3 regions of the Phytobacter cepae genome follow, and region 2 is predicted to be linked to each of the others. Evidence: predicted binding sites of a transcription regulator. Region 2 holds the regulator's gene; each other region holds the start of a gene.

Region 1 (5,439 bases), 2.1 Mb from region 2:
GTTAACTGCACAAGGACGCCGCGCTTATCGTGTGGATTCGGGTGACGTTCAATCCAGCCTTTACAGACGAGCCTGTCCAGCATGCGCGTCAAAGCGCCCAAATCGACCGATAACACTTTTTTTAATTCGACCGGCGTGATGCACACCTGGCAGCGGATAGAGCAAAGCACCTTAAATTGCGTTGCCGTGATATCGAACGGAGACAGGTAGTCATTCAGTAAACGGTCTTTTTTCTGGTTAACCATATGGATCAAGCGACCAAGTGGAATGATTTCGTTAAACAGATCACTTGTGCTTTTCACAATGGTTGCCCCGGCAAGTAGATTAATCACGGTAGATATTATTGCTCAGGCAAGTATAAGTCAACTGAATGAATTAGCTTATGCCACGAATTGCTAAAGCAGCATAAAGGGCGCGCTTTAAGCGCACTATGCGGCTGAATTTCAACAGGAAAAGTATCCCTACGTAAAGCAATGTGAAGGGGCGCGGCGATAACGATATACTTCCCGCTACGATGGACTCTGCCGGAGAATGCAGCAAATGATGGATCTTTTTAAAGCAATTGGACTGGGGCTGGTGGTCTTGCTGCCACTGGCGAACCCGTTAACCACCGTGGCGCTGTTTCTGGGGCTTGCCGGGAACATGAACAGCACCCAACGCAACCAGCAGTCGAAAATGGCGTCGATCTATGTCTTCGCTATTATGATGGTGGCTTACTATGCCGGCCAGGTGGTGATGAACACCTTCGGCATCTCCATCCCCGGCCTGCGGATCGCAGGTGGCCTGATTGTGGCCTTTATCGGTTTTCGCATGCTGTTCCCACCGCAAAAAGCGCATGAAGCGCCTGAAGTGAAAACGAAGTCGGAAGAGCTGGAAGAAGAGCCTACGGCAAATATTGCCTTCGTGCCGCTGGCGATGCCGAGCACGGCAGGGCCCGGAACTATCGCGATGATCATCAGTTCTGCCGCCACGGTTCGCGATGGCAGCACCTTCCCTGAGTGGGTGGTATGGGTCGCGCCACCGCTGATTTTCGCTGCCGTTTCGCTGATTTTATGGGCAAGTTTGCGCAGTTCCGGTGCCATTATGCGTCTGGTGGGCAAGGGGGGGATTGAAGCCATTTCCCGTCTGATGGGCTTTCTGCTGGTCTGCATGGGCGTGCAGTTTATCATTAATGGCGTGCTGGAAATTATCACCCACTTCCCGGCGACACATTGATGGTGAGGAACGCTGGCATGCAGGTGATGAAAGAGGGGGTTTCGGGAAGGTAAGTCAGGCCAGATGAGCTGGCTACGCCGTCATCCCGCAAGTGAGGCAGGATGACGGCGTAACAGATTACATATGATGTGGCTGCTGGTTATCTTCAAGCGACACCGGCCAGCGACGGAAAATAATCACCGACCATACCAGCGCCGCAACGGCGGGAATGGCGCCGGCGTAGCCAATTGCCGACATCGACCACTGCAGGCTAATCTGATTCCCCACCAGCGCACCGGCACCGATGCCGATATTGAAAATCCCCGAGAACAGCGCCATCGCAACGTCGGTGGCATCCGGTGCCAGCGCCAGCACTTTTACCTGCATGCCAAGACCAATAATCATAATGGCCACGCCCCAGAACAGACTCAGCATGATGAGATGTTGTTCGCTGTCTGCGGCAGAGCGCAACAGCAACAGCGAAAGCACCAGCAGGCCGATTGCTCCGCTGATCAGCAATGAAGCATGTTTATTGCCGAGCTTGCCAAACAGAATGCTGCCCACAATGCCCGCACCGCCGAGAATCAGCAACAGCACCGTGGCGAAGTTACCGCTGAAACCGGCGACATCACGCACAAAGGGTTCAATGTAGCTGTAAGCCGTGTAATGCGCGGTCACGACGACAACCGTCAGCAGATAAATACTGAGCAGCGCCGGACGGCGAAAAAGGGCCGGCAGACTGCGCAGGGAACCGGAATGCTCGCTCGGCAGCGAAGGCAGCAGTTTGACGAGGCAGACCAGAGTCACCAGCGCGCCAAATCCGATGGCGAAGAAGGTGGTGCGCCAGCCAAAGTACTGCCCGACAACACGGCCAATCGGGATGCCAAGTACCATTGCCAGGGCGGTGCCGGTAGCAATCAGGCTCAGCGCCTGTGCACGTTTTCCTGCCGGTGCAAGGCGAATGGCCAGCGATGCCGTAATCGACCAGAAAATGGCATGCGCAAAGGCGATGCCAATACGGCTTATGACCAGAATCTCGAAATTCCACGCCAGGAATGAGAGCACATGACTGGCGATAAACAGGACGAAGAGGGCAATCAGCAGCTTGCGTCGCTCAACCTTACTGGTGAGCAGCATAAAGGGCAGCGACATCAAGGCCACGACCCAGGCATAGATGGTCAACATGATCCCCACCTGCGGCGTTTCCATATTGAAACTTTGCGCAATGTCCGACAGCAGCCCCACCGGCACGAATTCGGTGGTATTAAAAATGAACGCAGCAACGGCAAGCGTAACGACTCGCAGCCACGCGACTTTTCGTGAAACTATTTGTGTTGTCATAGTGTTTTGGGATTCGTAGCAGGAGAAGGAGTTGCGATGATCTTAAATCCATTTCTGCTCAAAATACAAACTTTTTGTGACGAAGATCTCAATTTCTATCGGATATGAACAATGACGTATGAATGTGATAAAACTAGGGAGGAAAAACAAAAGGAAAACAAAAGGAAACGCTATGCACACAATCGACTTTTACATGGTAGATGCTTTTAGTGACCGCACCTTTGGCGGTAACGCCGCCGCCGTCTGCCCGCTGACCGAATGGCTGTCTGACGCGCAACTGCTTAAGATGGCACAACAGCATAACCAATCTGAGACAGCGTTTTTTGTCCGCAATGACACTGGCTACGAACTGCGTTGGTTTACCACGCAATATGAAATCAACCTGTGCGGCCACGCCACGCTCGCCGCCGCGCATGTGATATTTGAATATCTCGACTTCCCGGATACCCAGATTCACTTCGATACCCGTTTTGTGGGCTCTCTCACCGTCACCCGTAACGGCGACTGGCTGACCCTCGATTTTCCGGCCTGGCAGACCGAAACGGTGGATGCACCGCCAGCATTGCTTTTCGAGACCCTGGGCATCAGTAGCGCCAAAGAGGTACGCGAGGCGCGTGATTACCTCGTCGTGCTGGAAAACCAGCAGCAGGTGGAGGCCATCACGCCAGACATTGCGGGCATGATCCCATTGGGTAAGATGGTCTGTATCACCGCCCCAGGGGACGATGACGATTTCGTCAGCCGTTTCTTCTGCCCGGGCGAGTCAGTGCCGGAAGATCCGGTGACGGGGTCCACGCACAGCATGTTGATTCCTTACTGGGGCGAGAAACTGGGTAAAAATGTGATGCAGGCTCGTCAGGTCTCTGCGCGTGGTGGTGATTTGCGCTGTGAATGGCGTGGCGACAGGGTGCTGATCGGCGGCCAGGCCACGACCTATTTGATGGGTAAGGTGTATCTGCGGGATTGATTTTTGCCGTATGGAGACTGACACTTTATCCGGCCTTCAGATTTTATCCTTCTTCCTGTGAGAGAGGGCCGGGGTAGGCGGCACCGGGGTTTGTTACGTTTACTGCCAGACTGGCTGAACCAGCAAAGGGGCGCGCTTTTCCCCCTCGCCCCACCGGGGAGAGGGCCGGGGTGAGGGGAACAGGCGGCACCGAGGTGTGTTCCGTTCACTTCCAGACCTGCTGAACATACTAAATCTGTCACCCGTGAACGTGCAAAGGGGGCCACCGCGGCCCCCTTTGCAATCCCCGCGGCCCCGCACGGAAACCGGTGCTGCGCACTGCGCTCGCCTCCCGGCCCTCAGCCTGCGGCCGGTTTGACTCGCCGTCCTGGCTCGACAAACCTCTGCCCGCCCTCCCTGGCGGCCAGACCTTGTCTTCCGGCCTCCGGCTCGCCGGTTTCAGCGGGGACACAACACCCTCGCTGTAAGTCCGGAATCAAATGAAAAAAAGAGTAGCTTCAGGATCTCCAACAAACAGCGAAATCGTTTTATCTTCAGCGCAGTTTCTTGCAGCGAGGGTTTTCTGATCCGGCTGAAAATCGATGCGGTGTTGACGGCTGGCCGGGGCCGCCCGCAGAGAGGCGGCGACGAGCCTCCCTTGCACGTAAAGTGAACGGAACATTCCGCTGTTCTGGCATGTTCACCTCAATACTGAGCACCCGCTCTGGTGGCTTTCATTTCAACGATGCCCCCCCACACATCACCAACTCCTGACCGGTGATTGCCGCCGCATCCGCCGACAGCACAAACCCCACCAGTGCCGCCACTTCACGAGGTTCAATCAATCGCCCGATAGGGGGTATGTTGGGTGGGGAACTCGACCGCCCCGGTGCGTTTAACATCGGCGTTTGTGTAGCACCTGGCGCAACCACATTCGCTGTAATGCCCCGAGGGGCAAGTTCCGCCGCCCAACTGCGTACCATGCCAACGAGTGCCGCTTTAGTCGCCACGTACTGAGAGCGATCCGCCGCGCCACGGGAGGTGCGGCTGCCGATAATCACAATGCGGCCGCCATGTGACATCTGCGGGGCAAAATGATTGACCAGGGTTTCAGCGGCCAGCACATGCAGTTGCCAGAGCTGCTGACTGACATCCGCAGTTAACTTACCCAATGGCGCGGCGGCCATCATACCCGCGGCGTGGATCACCGCGTCCGGTACTGGCAGCGTGGTCAGCGTATCAGCCAGAGCGACACTGTCGCTCAAATCCACACACACGCTCTCAAACGCAGGCGCGTCACGCACTACCTTTGAGCGACTGAGCCCCGTCACCCGCCAGCCTTGCTCAAGCAACCTGCTGACAATCGCTTCACCAATCCCCGAACTGGCCCCGGTAACAACCGCATGTGGCATCTCTACACCTCCAGTAACGTGCGTGGGACTTTGAACACTGCTTTACGCACAACTAATGGCTCGACGGCGGCACACAACGCCTGATGTGGCTCGCCTGGTAAAAAAACCGCAAAGTCACCCGCCTGCAACAGGATGTTGACCGGCAGTTGCGCCGTGGTGGTGATAAACAGATCCGGCTTACGCTCTTCGTCCGTTATCAGTGGCTCGAACTGTGAACCGGCATAGATAATCTCTTCCCCTTCCAGCATGACCTGAATATCTGCCCATTGGTGGTGATACTCGGTATGGCGCTGTTCGCGATACTGCGTACTGGCCGGACCCACAGTGCAGAACCACGGCGCGCCCGGTAACTGAAAGCGTCCGTCGTCCCGCGCCTGCAATGCTGCCAGATCACACTCTGGCAGGTCGAGAATGGCACGTAACGCGCGGGGTAACCCTGCCAGCGGCAGGGCGTTGAGGTGTCCCAGAATCATCGGTTACTCCTTTACCCACTCAGGTGAGACGCGCACGTATTTGATCGCCTGGCGGAAGTAAGTGTAAGCAATG
Region 2 (5,439 bases):
TGTAGCCGGTACCGCGTTCGACATCATCAACACGCCCGAGGTGTTAAACGGGGTGAATGAGAAGCGCGAGCTTTTTGTGAAGCATCTGCAGAAGATCAACGAGCAGTACGGGATTTTCAGCGATATTCGCGGCATGGGCCTGCTGATTGGCGCTGAGCTGACACCGCAATTCAAGGGTCGTGCACGTGATTTCCTGCTGGCGGCAGCCGATGCAGGCGTGATGGTTTTGAATGCAGGGCCAGACGTGATGCGTTTTGCGCCTGCGCTTATCGTTGAAGAGAGCGATATCGAAGAAGGAATGCGCCGCTTTGCCGGGGCGGTGGCGCAGGTGGTGAACGGCTAACGTCGTAGCCGCCGCGTTAACCAGATGCCGTGATGCGGGCGCTGACGCCATGCCACCGATGAAATGGTGTGCATGGTGCTCAGATGCCCCAGAATACGTTGCAGATGCTGTTCCAGGGTGCTCATTGGGCCGTGGGTCATTGTCTCCGGCGCCTCCAGGATATTCACATCCCCCGACTCTCCCGGCCCGTCATACTCCAGCCGCTGCTGACAGCGTTGCAGGGCAATTTCACAAGACTGTAAATAGCGTTGCGCCAAATCCGGGGTGAGCATAGTGTGCTCGCGGGCCAGCGTGGTCATTGCGTTAATGTGCTCAACGATAAACTGACTGTGGGTAACCCACAATTTCATGTCTGACAGATAGCGTGTATCGAAGCCGGGCTCCTGCATCGCCTGATTAAGCGAGTTGAATAGCGCATTGTGTGCCTGGTTCACACGCATGCGCTGGTATGCGAGCGGAGTGGCCTGCGGGTCGTTGCTGAGAATAAGTTGGATGGCATCCTGATAGGTTTCCAGCGCATCATGAGCATTACGGCGCAATAGACCACTTTGCCACTGCGGCCAGAGCCAGACGACGCCGCCGAAGGCAATCAGGCAGCCGATCAGCGTGTCGATAAGCCGGGCCACGATGAATTGATCGCCATTCAGCGTCAGCAGCTGGAGCGTATATACCGCCGTCAGGGTAAAGCCCACCATGGCCCAACCGTAGCTTTTGCGAATGATAAGGTAACTGACCAGCGTGACAATCAGCATAGTGGCCAGCGTGTAGCCTTCCGGCACGTGGTAGTGCAGCGTGGCGCCGGCGATAATAAGCCCCGCCATGGTCCCCGCCGCCCGGTGCAGAATGCGTACCCGCGTTGCTCCGTAGCCGTTCTGGGTGACAAACATCACCGTCATCATTATCCAGTAGGGTTTCGGCAGATGTAGCGCGCTGCCCATCAGGCTGGCAATACTCAGCATGACGCTTACCCGCGCGGCGTTTCTTAACGCAGCGGATTTAAACGAGAGATAGCTTTTGAGTGCCGGAATCAGCGGCAATCGTCGCTGCTTTTCGGCCATAAGATCGCGAATATAGAGCGGACGTTGGGTGCGCAGCACGCGGGCAATCTGGCTGAAGTGCCAGGCGCAGAACTGGCCTACCGGGTTGTCCGGATGCTGACGGGCGATTTTCTCCAGCGCGCTGATCTGCTTGTCCATATTGAAGCGCTGTGGATAGCGATGATAGAGGATGTCATCCGCAATGACCCGGAGCCGCGCCGCCACGGTTTGCGCGTTCCAGCGAATGACCTCTTCGGCATGGCTACGCTCTACCAGTTCCTGCACCTCCTGCGGCTGATGCAGGCTGACGGAGATATGCTCCTGTAGGTCCAGCGCCACCTGAAAAACCCGCCTTAATCTTTTGTAATCACTGTTCTGATTAGCCGCCAGCATATGCAGTTGCTGGTAACACTGGCTAATCATGTCCACTGCTTTTTGCTGACGTGCCAGCAGTGGGGGGAGGGCTTTTTCCGGGTCCGCATGCTGAGTCAGCAGGCTGTATTTGGCCTCGCAATAATCAGCGAGCTGACGATACAGCAGGCTTAATGACTCGCGCAGCGGCTGCTCTCGCCACAGCCAGAACCAAAAGGCGTTGAAGGCGCCATACCATAGCGTGCCAAGACTGTAGATCAGCAGCGGCTCCCAGACCGGCATATTTCCCGCAAGACTCAGCGTGAAGATGGCGGCAATCAGCGAGGCGGGAAGCAACCTGCCGTGCAGCGCACTGATTTCCGCCGTGACGCCCAGCGTCAGCGCCAGCAGGGTAAGAATGAGCGGCAGAGGAACGTTTTCGAAAAGCAGGAATTGCACCGCGAGGCTGCTGCCAGCAAAGAGCGAACCGCCAATGATCACGCGCTTGAAGAAGCGTTTATGCAGTGTGTCGAGACCAGCTATGTTGCAACAAGCGGGAACTAACGAGAAGAGCAGACCTAAATCCAGTCGACCGGCAATCAGGCCAACGGTCACAGGCAGGCATAACACCAGCGTTTGTCGCAGTGCATAGTTGATTTCGGGGTGGTAAATCAGCCTGCGCCACATGAGGCAAACAAAAACGGCGCACTGCCAGAAGCAATGCGCCGCTCAGAGATTAACGTGTTCCGTACACGACAATAGTTTTACCGTGAGCGGAGATCAGGTTCTGATCTTCCAGCATCTTCAGGATGCGGCCAACGGTTTCACGAGAACAGCCCACGATCTGACCAATTTCCTGACGGGTTATTTTAATTTGCATACCGTCCGGGTGGGTCATTGCGTCGGGTTGTTTCGCCAGATTCAGTAACGTCTGAGCAATACGGCCTGTCACATCGAGGAAGGCGAGGTTGCCGACTTTTTCCGAGGTGACCTGCAGGCGGCGTGCCATCTGCGAGGACAAGCGCATCAGAATATCCGGGTTTACCTGGATCAACTGACGGAATTTTTTGTAGGAAATTTCGGCCACTTCACAAGCGGTCTTGGCGCGTACCCAGGCACTGCGCTCCTGACCTTCTTCGAACAGACCCAGTTCACCAATAAAATCGCCCTGGTTAAGGTAAGAGAGGATCATCTCTTTCCCTTCTTCATCCTTGATGAGCACAGCCACTGAGCCTTTTACGATGTAGTACAACGTTTCCGCTTTTTCACCCTGGTGAATCAGCGTGCTCTTCGACGGGTACTTATGAATATGGCAATGAGACAAGAACCATTCGAGAGTCGGGTCTGTTTGCGGTTTGCCAAGCACCATGCGCGGTTATCCTCTGTTATAAGCTGGCTCCAGTCTCAGGATCTGCGCCCTGTGACTGGGGTTGCAATCTGTCTTCCCGATACCTGGGAAGTGCGCCGTCAGACATGTCTGCGGGCTCTAAGATGTGATGTCCTCTGCGTACATGCATTACATCAATGTATCACTGTAGCATTCAGACTGTTTTAGCATAGGTTTTGCCGCCTGTCTCCTGGTGTCTCGCTTCAGCTTGACGCAGGTCGCCTTCCATTGCGAGTTTTCTTATGTGCGCGTAATCTGTAGAGAAAGTGACATTGCCGGAGTGAATAAAATGCATGCTCGTGTGAAATGGGTCGAAGGTTTAACGTTCCTTGGTGAATCTGCCTCCGGGCACCAGATTCTGATGGACGGTAATTCGGGCGATAAAGCGCCAAGCCCGATGGAAATGGTGCTGATGGCCGCAGGCGGGTGCAGCGCGATTGATGTTGTCTCTATATTGCAGAAAGGCCGTCATGACGTGACGGATTGCGAAGTAAAGCTCACTTCTGAGCGCCGGGAAGAGGCGCCGCGCCTGTTCACCCACATCAATCTGCACTTTATCGTGACGGGTAAGGCACTGAAGGAGGCGGCCGTATCCCGTGCGGTGGATCTCTCTGCCGAGAAGTATTGCTCAGTCGCGTTGATGCTGGAGAAAGCGGCGAATATCACGCATTCGTTTGAAGTGATCGAAGGCTGACGGGTTTAGGGCATTGTGCGGTCTGATGCCCTCACCCTGACCCTCTCCCACGGGGAGAGGGGACTGATATCACTCAATCTTCTTGCCTTCCATCAACCGTTCAACCAGCGGTGTCATGATGAGCTCCATCGCCAGCCCCATTTTGCCTCCCGGCACCACGATTGTATTCATGTGAGAAATAAAAGAACCCTGCAGCATTGCCAGTAGCCAGGGGTAATCAATCCCTTCAAGATTACGGAAATGAATGACGACAAAGCTTTCATCCAGCGATGGAATGACTTTGGCGGCAAAGGGGTTCGATGTATCCACGGTGGGAACGCGCTGAAAGTTGATGTGCGTGCGGGAAAACTGCGGCGTAATGAAGTTGATGTAATCCTCCATTGAACGTACCACGGAGTCCATCACCGCTTCACGGGAATGACCGCGTTCGCCGGTGTCGCGAACCAGCTTCTGCATCCACTCCAGATTCACAATCGGTACCACGCCGACCAGCAGGTCCACATGGCGCGCCACATCATGCTGCGGCGTCACCACCCCGCCGTGCAGGCCTTCGTAAAACAGCACATCCGTCGGTTCCGGCAGCGGTTGCCAGGGGGTAAAGGTTCCTGGCACCTGATTCCATGGCACCGCTTCGTCGTAGGTATGAAGATATTTTCTCGCCTGGCCGGTGCCGGTATGGCCATAATCGACAAACGTCTGCTCCAGCAGGCTGAAGTCGTTAGCCTCCGGGCCAAAGTAGCTGATGTGGCGACCTGAATCGCGCGCCTTGCGGATAGCCATGTCCATTTCAGGGCGTGTATACCGGTGAAAGCTGTCGCCTTCCACTTCAGCGGCGTGCAAATTCAATTGGGCGAAAATTTTACGAAAGGCAAGGCTGGTGGTGGTGGTTCCCGCACCGCTGGAGCCTGTTACAGCAATAACCGGATGTTTAGCAGACATAGCGACTCCAGACGTTTGCGATGTTTTCGCTTTACGCGTTGTTAATCATGAAATTGAGCACGCGGCATAATGTTGACGCTTTCGTGTAATTCAGACCATACCAGTACGGCTTCGCCGCTTTTGAGTTGGCGTTTAACATCAGCGACTTTTTGTGCAAATGCGCGCTCATGTTCACCATAATCAGTGCCTTCGCGCAAGACAAAGCTTTCAATAAGGTTGTCCAGCGTCTCAGGATCCAGGTCTTGCCAGGGAATAATCATCTTAGTCTTCCAGCCAGGTTGTCAGCCAGTCGGGGATACGTTTCTCAAGCCACATTTGCGGGCGCAGGAGCGTCCCACCCACAAAGCCAACGTGCCCGCCATGTTCAGTCAGTTGGTACTCTACGCATGCGGGGAGCGTCGCAGAGTCGGGAATAACGTGATGGTCCATGAAAGGATCGTCTTTCGCATGAATAATCAGCGTTGGACAGGCAATTTTATTCAATAACGGCATCGCGCTGCACTGACGATAGTAGTCGATGGCATCGGTAAAGCCATGAATGCGTGCGGTGATCAAATCGTCGAATTCACGCAGACGGCGCACGCGTTTTAGCTGCAACAGGTCGATCGGTAACGTGCCTGGGTACGCTTTCAGTTTTCTTGAGGCGTTGCCTTTCAGCAAATTCAGCAAGTAGTGCTGATAAATCCGG
Region 3 (5,439 bases), 1.3 Mb from region 2:
CCCTGCTGGTCAGCGTTGATTGGCCATAAATAGAGCTCTTTTAACCCGAGATCGCGTGCCAGATAGGAGAAGGCCCCTTCACTGGTAACCAGCCAACGCTGCGCCTCGGGGATGTCAGCGACCTGCTTGCGCAAGGGTTCCAGGGTGTCGGTTATCTGCTTTTTGTACCTGTCAGCATTTTGCTTATAGGTCGCGGCATTCGGCGGATCGTATTTCACCAGGGCATCGCGGATGTTATCGACGTAAATCAACGCATTCGCCGTCGACATCCAGGCATGCGGGTTGGGTTTACCGTTATACGGGCCGTCAGAGATGCCCATCGGGGTAATACCGTTAGTCACGATGACTTCCGGGACGCCATTGAGGTGCTGGTAAAAGCGTTGAAACCAAAGCTCAAGATTCATGCCATTGGCGAGAATCAGTTGTGCACCCTGCGCCCGTTTGATATCCCCTGGCGTGGGTTGATACTCGTGGATTTCGGCGCCCGGCTTGGTAATCGAGGTGACGTCGGCGGCATCACCCGCCACGTTTTTCGCCATATCGGCAATCACCGTAAAGGTGGTGATGACCTTAAACTTTTCTGCCGCCTGGGCGCTCATCGCGGTCAGGGCGAGCAGTGAGCCAAACAGTATCCCCGTTACTTTCTTGAACTTCCGCATGCAGGTCTCTCCAGAGGTGATTAAAATCAGAACGAAATTAGCCTGTGCTAATTTATATAGCATAGGCTATGTTTTAATGAAAATGATTATCGTTAATTAAATAACGCAATGAGAGAGTGAAGGAAAAACCAGCAACAAAAGCCCGTCAGGTTCTCCTGACAGGCGAAAAATTTTTAAAAAAAGGAGGCAGATCGTTTACGCGCAGGCCGACACCGCGCTGGCGCTGTCCTGCGGCAACGTCAGCGCGCCCTCGCCGAGGGTGCGTTGCAGAATGACAATATCCAGCCAGCGACCATGCTTGAAGCCGACGTTTTTTAGCGTGCCGGTTAGGGTAAATCCCGCCCGCTGGTGCAGCGCCAGGGAGGCTTCATTTTCGCTGTTACCGACCACGGCAACCAGTTGCCGGTAACCCTGCCGCTCTGCCCACTCTATCGACTTTGCCAGCAGCGCTTTGCCCGCTCCTCTATGGCGAAAGTTCTCATCCACATAAATAGAATCTTCCAGCGTGAACTGATAGGCCATGCGCGTACGGTAGCGCGACAGGTAGCAATACCCTTTCACCCCCCCTTCATCGATCAGCACAAACCACGGCAGCCCCGCTTCACACAGTTTCAGCCAGCGCGCGCGCATGTCACTGATAGCCGGGACTTCGGTTTCGAAAGAGGCAGTGCCGTTGGCAACGTGCCAGGCGTATATTGCGTGGATGGCGGGAATATGTTGTTCTTCAGCTTCAGTAATTATCATGGATTCAGCTCCTGCTCGTCGTTGCTGAAAGGCTAGCCCTAAGCGCTGCGCTCTGGTACAGGTCTGCACTTATTACCCGTATAAGGAAAACGTTGGATGACCACCCTCAATCTCGATCAACTGGCCACCTACAGGTTGGTCGTAAGCCGGGGAAGTTTTACCGCAGCGGCTGATGTACTGGGGATTTCACAACCTGCGGTCAGTTTGCAGATCCGCCAGTTAGAAGCCAGCCTGCAGGCACGCTTGATCGAGCGAACCGGGCGCGGCATCCGCCCTACGCCCGCCGGAATGACGCTGCTTGAGCACTGCGAGGCCATTGAAAAAGCGGTCAACATCGCGGTGCAGTCCGTCGCGTTGCACCAGCAGGAGATCAGCGGCACCGTGACGCTGGGAACAGGTGCTACCGTCTGTATTCATCTGTTACCTGCCGTACTGCTCACACTTCGCAAGGCCTGGCCGCAGTTGACCGTGGGGGTGCGTACCGGTAATACGCAGGACATTGTCCGTGCAGTGGAGGAGAACAGAATCGATGTCGGTCTCGTGACCTTACCGGCGACGGGAAGGCTTCTGGACATCACGCCCGTCATGACGGAGGAGTTCGTTATCATCAGCACCGCTGAGCGTAGCGAAACCGCCTCCGTTTTTACCCCCACGCTGTGCGCGAGCATTCCGCTGATTGTGTTTGAATCCGGCAGCGGAACCCGTCAGTTGATCGATAATTGGTTATTAAGCGCCGGCAAACCGATAACGCCAGTGATGGAGCTCGGTAGCATCGAGGCCATCAAACGGATGGTACGCGCCGGGCTGGGTTACAGTATCGTGCCGCGTCTGGCGGTCGAAAGCCCGCAAGAGCGCAGCGGACTGGTTGTCCATTCGCTGGCACCCGCACTGCACCGCACCCTGGGCCTTGTCATGCGTCAGGACCGGGTCATCACACGCGGCATTCATGAAGTGATTGGGCATATAGAAAACGCAGTCAGTGCCCGCAACAATGCTGAAGGGGCTTAATCCTGGGGTAATGCCTGACGTTCCTGAAAGGAATATTTGGTATGCTCAGAAGTCATGATGTGATCGGTAGCACATTTCAAGCTTTAATTGTATGATGAATACAGTTCATCAAGGGTTTTCACCATGAGTAAATCACTGAATATCGTCTGGCAGTATCTGCGCGCCTTTGCCCTTATTTACGCCTGTTTATATGCAGGCATTTATCTTTCCTCGCTGCTCCCCATCACCATTCCCGGCAGCATTATTGGCATGCTTATCCTCTTCGTCCTGTTGGCACTGCAGATTCTGCCAGCCAAATGGGTCAATCCGGGCTGTTACGTGCTGATTCGCTACATGGCACTGTTGTTCGTACCTATCGGCGTCGGGGTTATGCAGTACTACGATATGCTGCGCGCCCAGTTCGGCCCGATTGTGGTCTCCTGTGCCATCAGCACCTTAATTGTATTTCTGGTCGTGAGCTGGAGTACCCATCTGGTGCACGGTGAACGCAAAATTGTTGGTAAGAAAGAGAGCAAATAATGATGGCCTATATCTGGTGGTCCTTACCTTTGACGCTGGGGGTTTTCTTCGCCGCCCGTAAGCTAGCCGCACGGTTTAAGATGGCGCTGCTCAACCCCTTGCTGATAGCGATGGTGGTGATTATCCCTTTCCTGCTGCTCACCGGCATTCCTTACGATCACTACTTTCAGGGCAGTAAAATCCTCAATGATCTATTGCAGCCTGCGGTCGTGGCGCTTGCCTACCCGCTTTATGAACAGTTACACCAGATCCGGGCACGCTGGAAGTCGATCATTACCCTCTGTTTTATCGGCAGCGTGGTCGCCATGGTCACCGGCTCGGTCATCGCCCTGCTGATGGGAGCCACACCTGAGATTGCCGCCTCGGTCCTGCCAAAATCCGTTACCACGCCGATTGCTATGGCGGTGGGCGGCAGCATTGGCGGCATCCCGGCCATCAGCGCGGTGTGCGTGATTTTTGTTGGCGTGCTGGGCGCAGTGTTTGGGCATACCCTGTTGAATGTGATGAAAATTCATACCAAATCTGCCCGTGGTCTGGCAATGGGAACGGCCTCCCACGCGCTGGGAACCGCACGCTGTTCTGAGCTGGACTATCAGGAAGGGGCTTTCAGTTCGCTGGCATTGGTAATTTGCGGAATCATCACGTCACTTATCGCGCCGTTTTTATTCCCCATAATCCTGGCAATAGCGGGCTAAAATTTGCGATGCGTCGCGCATTTTTCATTTGAATTTCATAAGTTGCATATACAGTGAGATGTCGATCACATATAAAGGCGCAATCGGCCCGTAAACTACGATCCCATTACATTGCTATGAGGCAACGCCATGCATTCACGTTTTCACACTGCGTTTCCCACTCTTGCGGATGATTTACAAGCCGCTCTGGCGCCCATTCTGGCAGACGCGCATTTTCCTGCGATGTTAAGCGCAGAGCAGGTTGCTGGACTGCGTAACGCCACCGGGATGGACGAAGACGCGTTGGCTTTTGCACTACTGCCGCTTGCCGCGGCCTGCGCACGGACCGAACTCTCCCACTTCAACGTTGGGGCCATTGCTCGTGGCATCAGTGGTCACTGGTATTTTGGTGCCAACATGGAATTTTTGGGCGCCACCATGCAACAAACCGTGCATGCCGAACAGAGCGCCATCAGCCATGCGTGGTCCCGTGGCGAAAAAGCCCTGGCCTCGGTTACCGTCAACTACACCCCGTGCGGCCATTGCCGTCAGTTTATGAACGAGTTGAACAGTGGACTGACCCTGCGCATCAATCTTCCTGGCCGGGCACCGCATACGTTGGGGGACTACCTCCCGGATGCCTTTGGTCCAAAAGATCTCGACATCAAAACCCTGCTGCTGGATGAGCAGAATCATGGTTTTGCTCTGCAGGGTGATGCACTGGCCAAAGCGGCTATCACGGCAGCCAATAAAAGTCATAGCCCTTATACCCACTCCCCTTCCGGTGTCGCCATTGAATGTCGCGATGGGCAAATTTTCTGCGGCAGCTATGCCGAGAATGCGGCCTTCAACCCTACGCTTCCTCCCCTGCAGGGTGCGCTGAATTTGATGAGCCTCAGTGGTTATGATTACCCGGATATGCAACGTGCCGTGCTCGCAGAAAAAGCCAGTGCCCCATTGACCCAGTGGGACGCAACCGTTGCCACGTTGCGGGCACTGGGTTGCCAGAACGTTGAGCGTGAACTGCTTTCCTGATTGCCTCACTGCGGGTTTATTGCCCGCAGTGGTGAAAAAGCCCGCAATTAACCACCGGATTCTTGCGCTTGCCGAACGGGTAAAGTAGCCTTGAGTGAAATTTAATCCCGCATCGAGTTTGTCTGCATGTTAAAGCGTTTTGTTTACAGCCTGTTGGTCCTTATCGGCTTACTGCTGTTAACGGCGCTCGGCTTAGATCGTTGGATGAGTTGGAAAACCGCGCCCTACATCTACGATGATCTGCAGGACCTGCCCTGGCGTCAGGTGGGGGTGGTGCTGGGTACAGCTAAGTACTATCGTACTGGCGTCATTAACCAGTATTACCGCTACCGTATTCAGGGTGCATTAAATGCCTATAACAGTGGCAAGGTGAATTACCTCCTGCTCAGCGGCGATAATGCGCAACAGAGTTATAATGAACCGGTCACCATGCGCAAAGACTTAATTGCCGCAGGCGTTGACCCTTCCGATATTGTGCTTGATTACGCGGGCTTCCGTACCCTGGATTCGATTGTGCGGACGCGGCGGGTATTTGATACCAACGACTTCATTATTATCAGTCAACGTTTTCACTGCGAACGTGCGCTCTTTATCGCCCAGCATATGGGGATTCAGGCCCAGTGTTATGCCGTGCCATCGCCAAAAGATATGTGGAGTGTTCGCGTGCGGGAATTTGGTGCGCGGTTAGGTGCTATCGCTGATCTCTATGTATTTAAACGCGAGCCACGGTTTTTAGGGCCGCTGGAACCTATTCCCTCCTTGCAGGCAATACCCGATGATGCGCAGGATTACCCTGCGGT

Evidence for each region. The regulator CRP, encoded in region 2, controls carbon source genes, mostly activating them, when cyclic AMP is high. The targets are predictions, from matches to a motif close to ATGTGANNNNNNTCACAT.
Region 1: a site for CRP is predicted at 2,610-2,627, ahead of ACUY4Q_RS12090 (PhzF family phenazine biosynthesis protein). Genes of this name have one in related genera too.
Region 3: a site for CRP is predicted at 3,679-3,696, ahead of cdd (cytidine deaminase). Genes of this name have one in related genera too.

Annotation. Positions count from the first base shown of each region.
Region 1 is NZ_CM135107.1:2,607,836-2,613,274, reverse strand. Features, by position in the region: gene marR (multiple antibiotic resistance transcriptional regulator MarR) at 1-302, opposite strand, end outside; gene ACUY4Q_RS12100 (MarC family NAAT transporter) at 541-1,215, shown strand; gene ACUY4Q_RS12095 (sugar transporter) at 1,333-2,535, opposite strand; gene ACUY4Q_RS12090 (PhzF family phenazine biosynthesis protein) at 2,708-3,502, shown strand; gene ACUY4Q_RS12085 (hypothetical protein) at 3,978-4,163, opposite strand; gene ACUY4Q_RS12080 (SDR family NAD(P)-dependent oxidoreductase) at 4,216-4,893, opposite strand; gene ACUY4Q_RS12075 (NanQ anomerase/TabA/YiaL family protein) at 4,896-5,366, opposite strand; gene ACUY4Q_RS12070 (sialidase family protein) at 5,370-5,439, opposite strand, start outside.
Region 2 is NZ_CM135107.1:458,821-464,259, forward strand. Features, by position in the region: gene argD (bifunctional acetylornithine/succinyldiaminopimelate transaminase) at 1-343, shown strand, start outside; gene ACUY4Q_RS02100 (YccS/YhfK family putative transporter) at 340-2,418, opposite strand; gene crp (cAMP-activated global transcriptional regulator CRP) at 2,468-3,100, opposite strand; gene ACUY4Q_RS02110 (OsmC family protein) at 3,408-3,812, shown strand; gene ACUY4Q_RS02115 (phosphoribulokinase) at 3,882-4,751, opposite strand; gene ACUY4Q_RS02120 (YheU family protein) at 4,793-5,011, opposite strand; gene ACUY4Q_RS02125 (hydrolase) at 5,013-5,439, opposite strand, start outside.
Region 3 is NZ_CM135107.1:1,776,051-1,781,489, reverse strand. Features, by position in the region: gene ACUY4Q_RS08245 (metal ABC transporter substrate-binding protein) at 1-659, opposite strand, end outside; gene ACUY4Q_RS08240 (GNAT family N-acetyltransferase) at 855-1,403, opposite strand; gene ACUY4Q_RS08235 (LysR family transcriptional regulator) at 1,500-2,411, shown strand; gene ACUY4Q_RS08230 (CidA/LrgA family protein) at 2,535-2,930, shown strand; gene ACUY4Q_RS08225 (CidB/LrgB family autolysis modulator) at 2,930-3,625, shown strand; gene cdd (cytidine deaminase) at 3,755-4,639, shown strand; gene sanA (outer membrane permeability protein SanA) at 4,766-5,439, shown strand, end outside.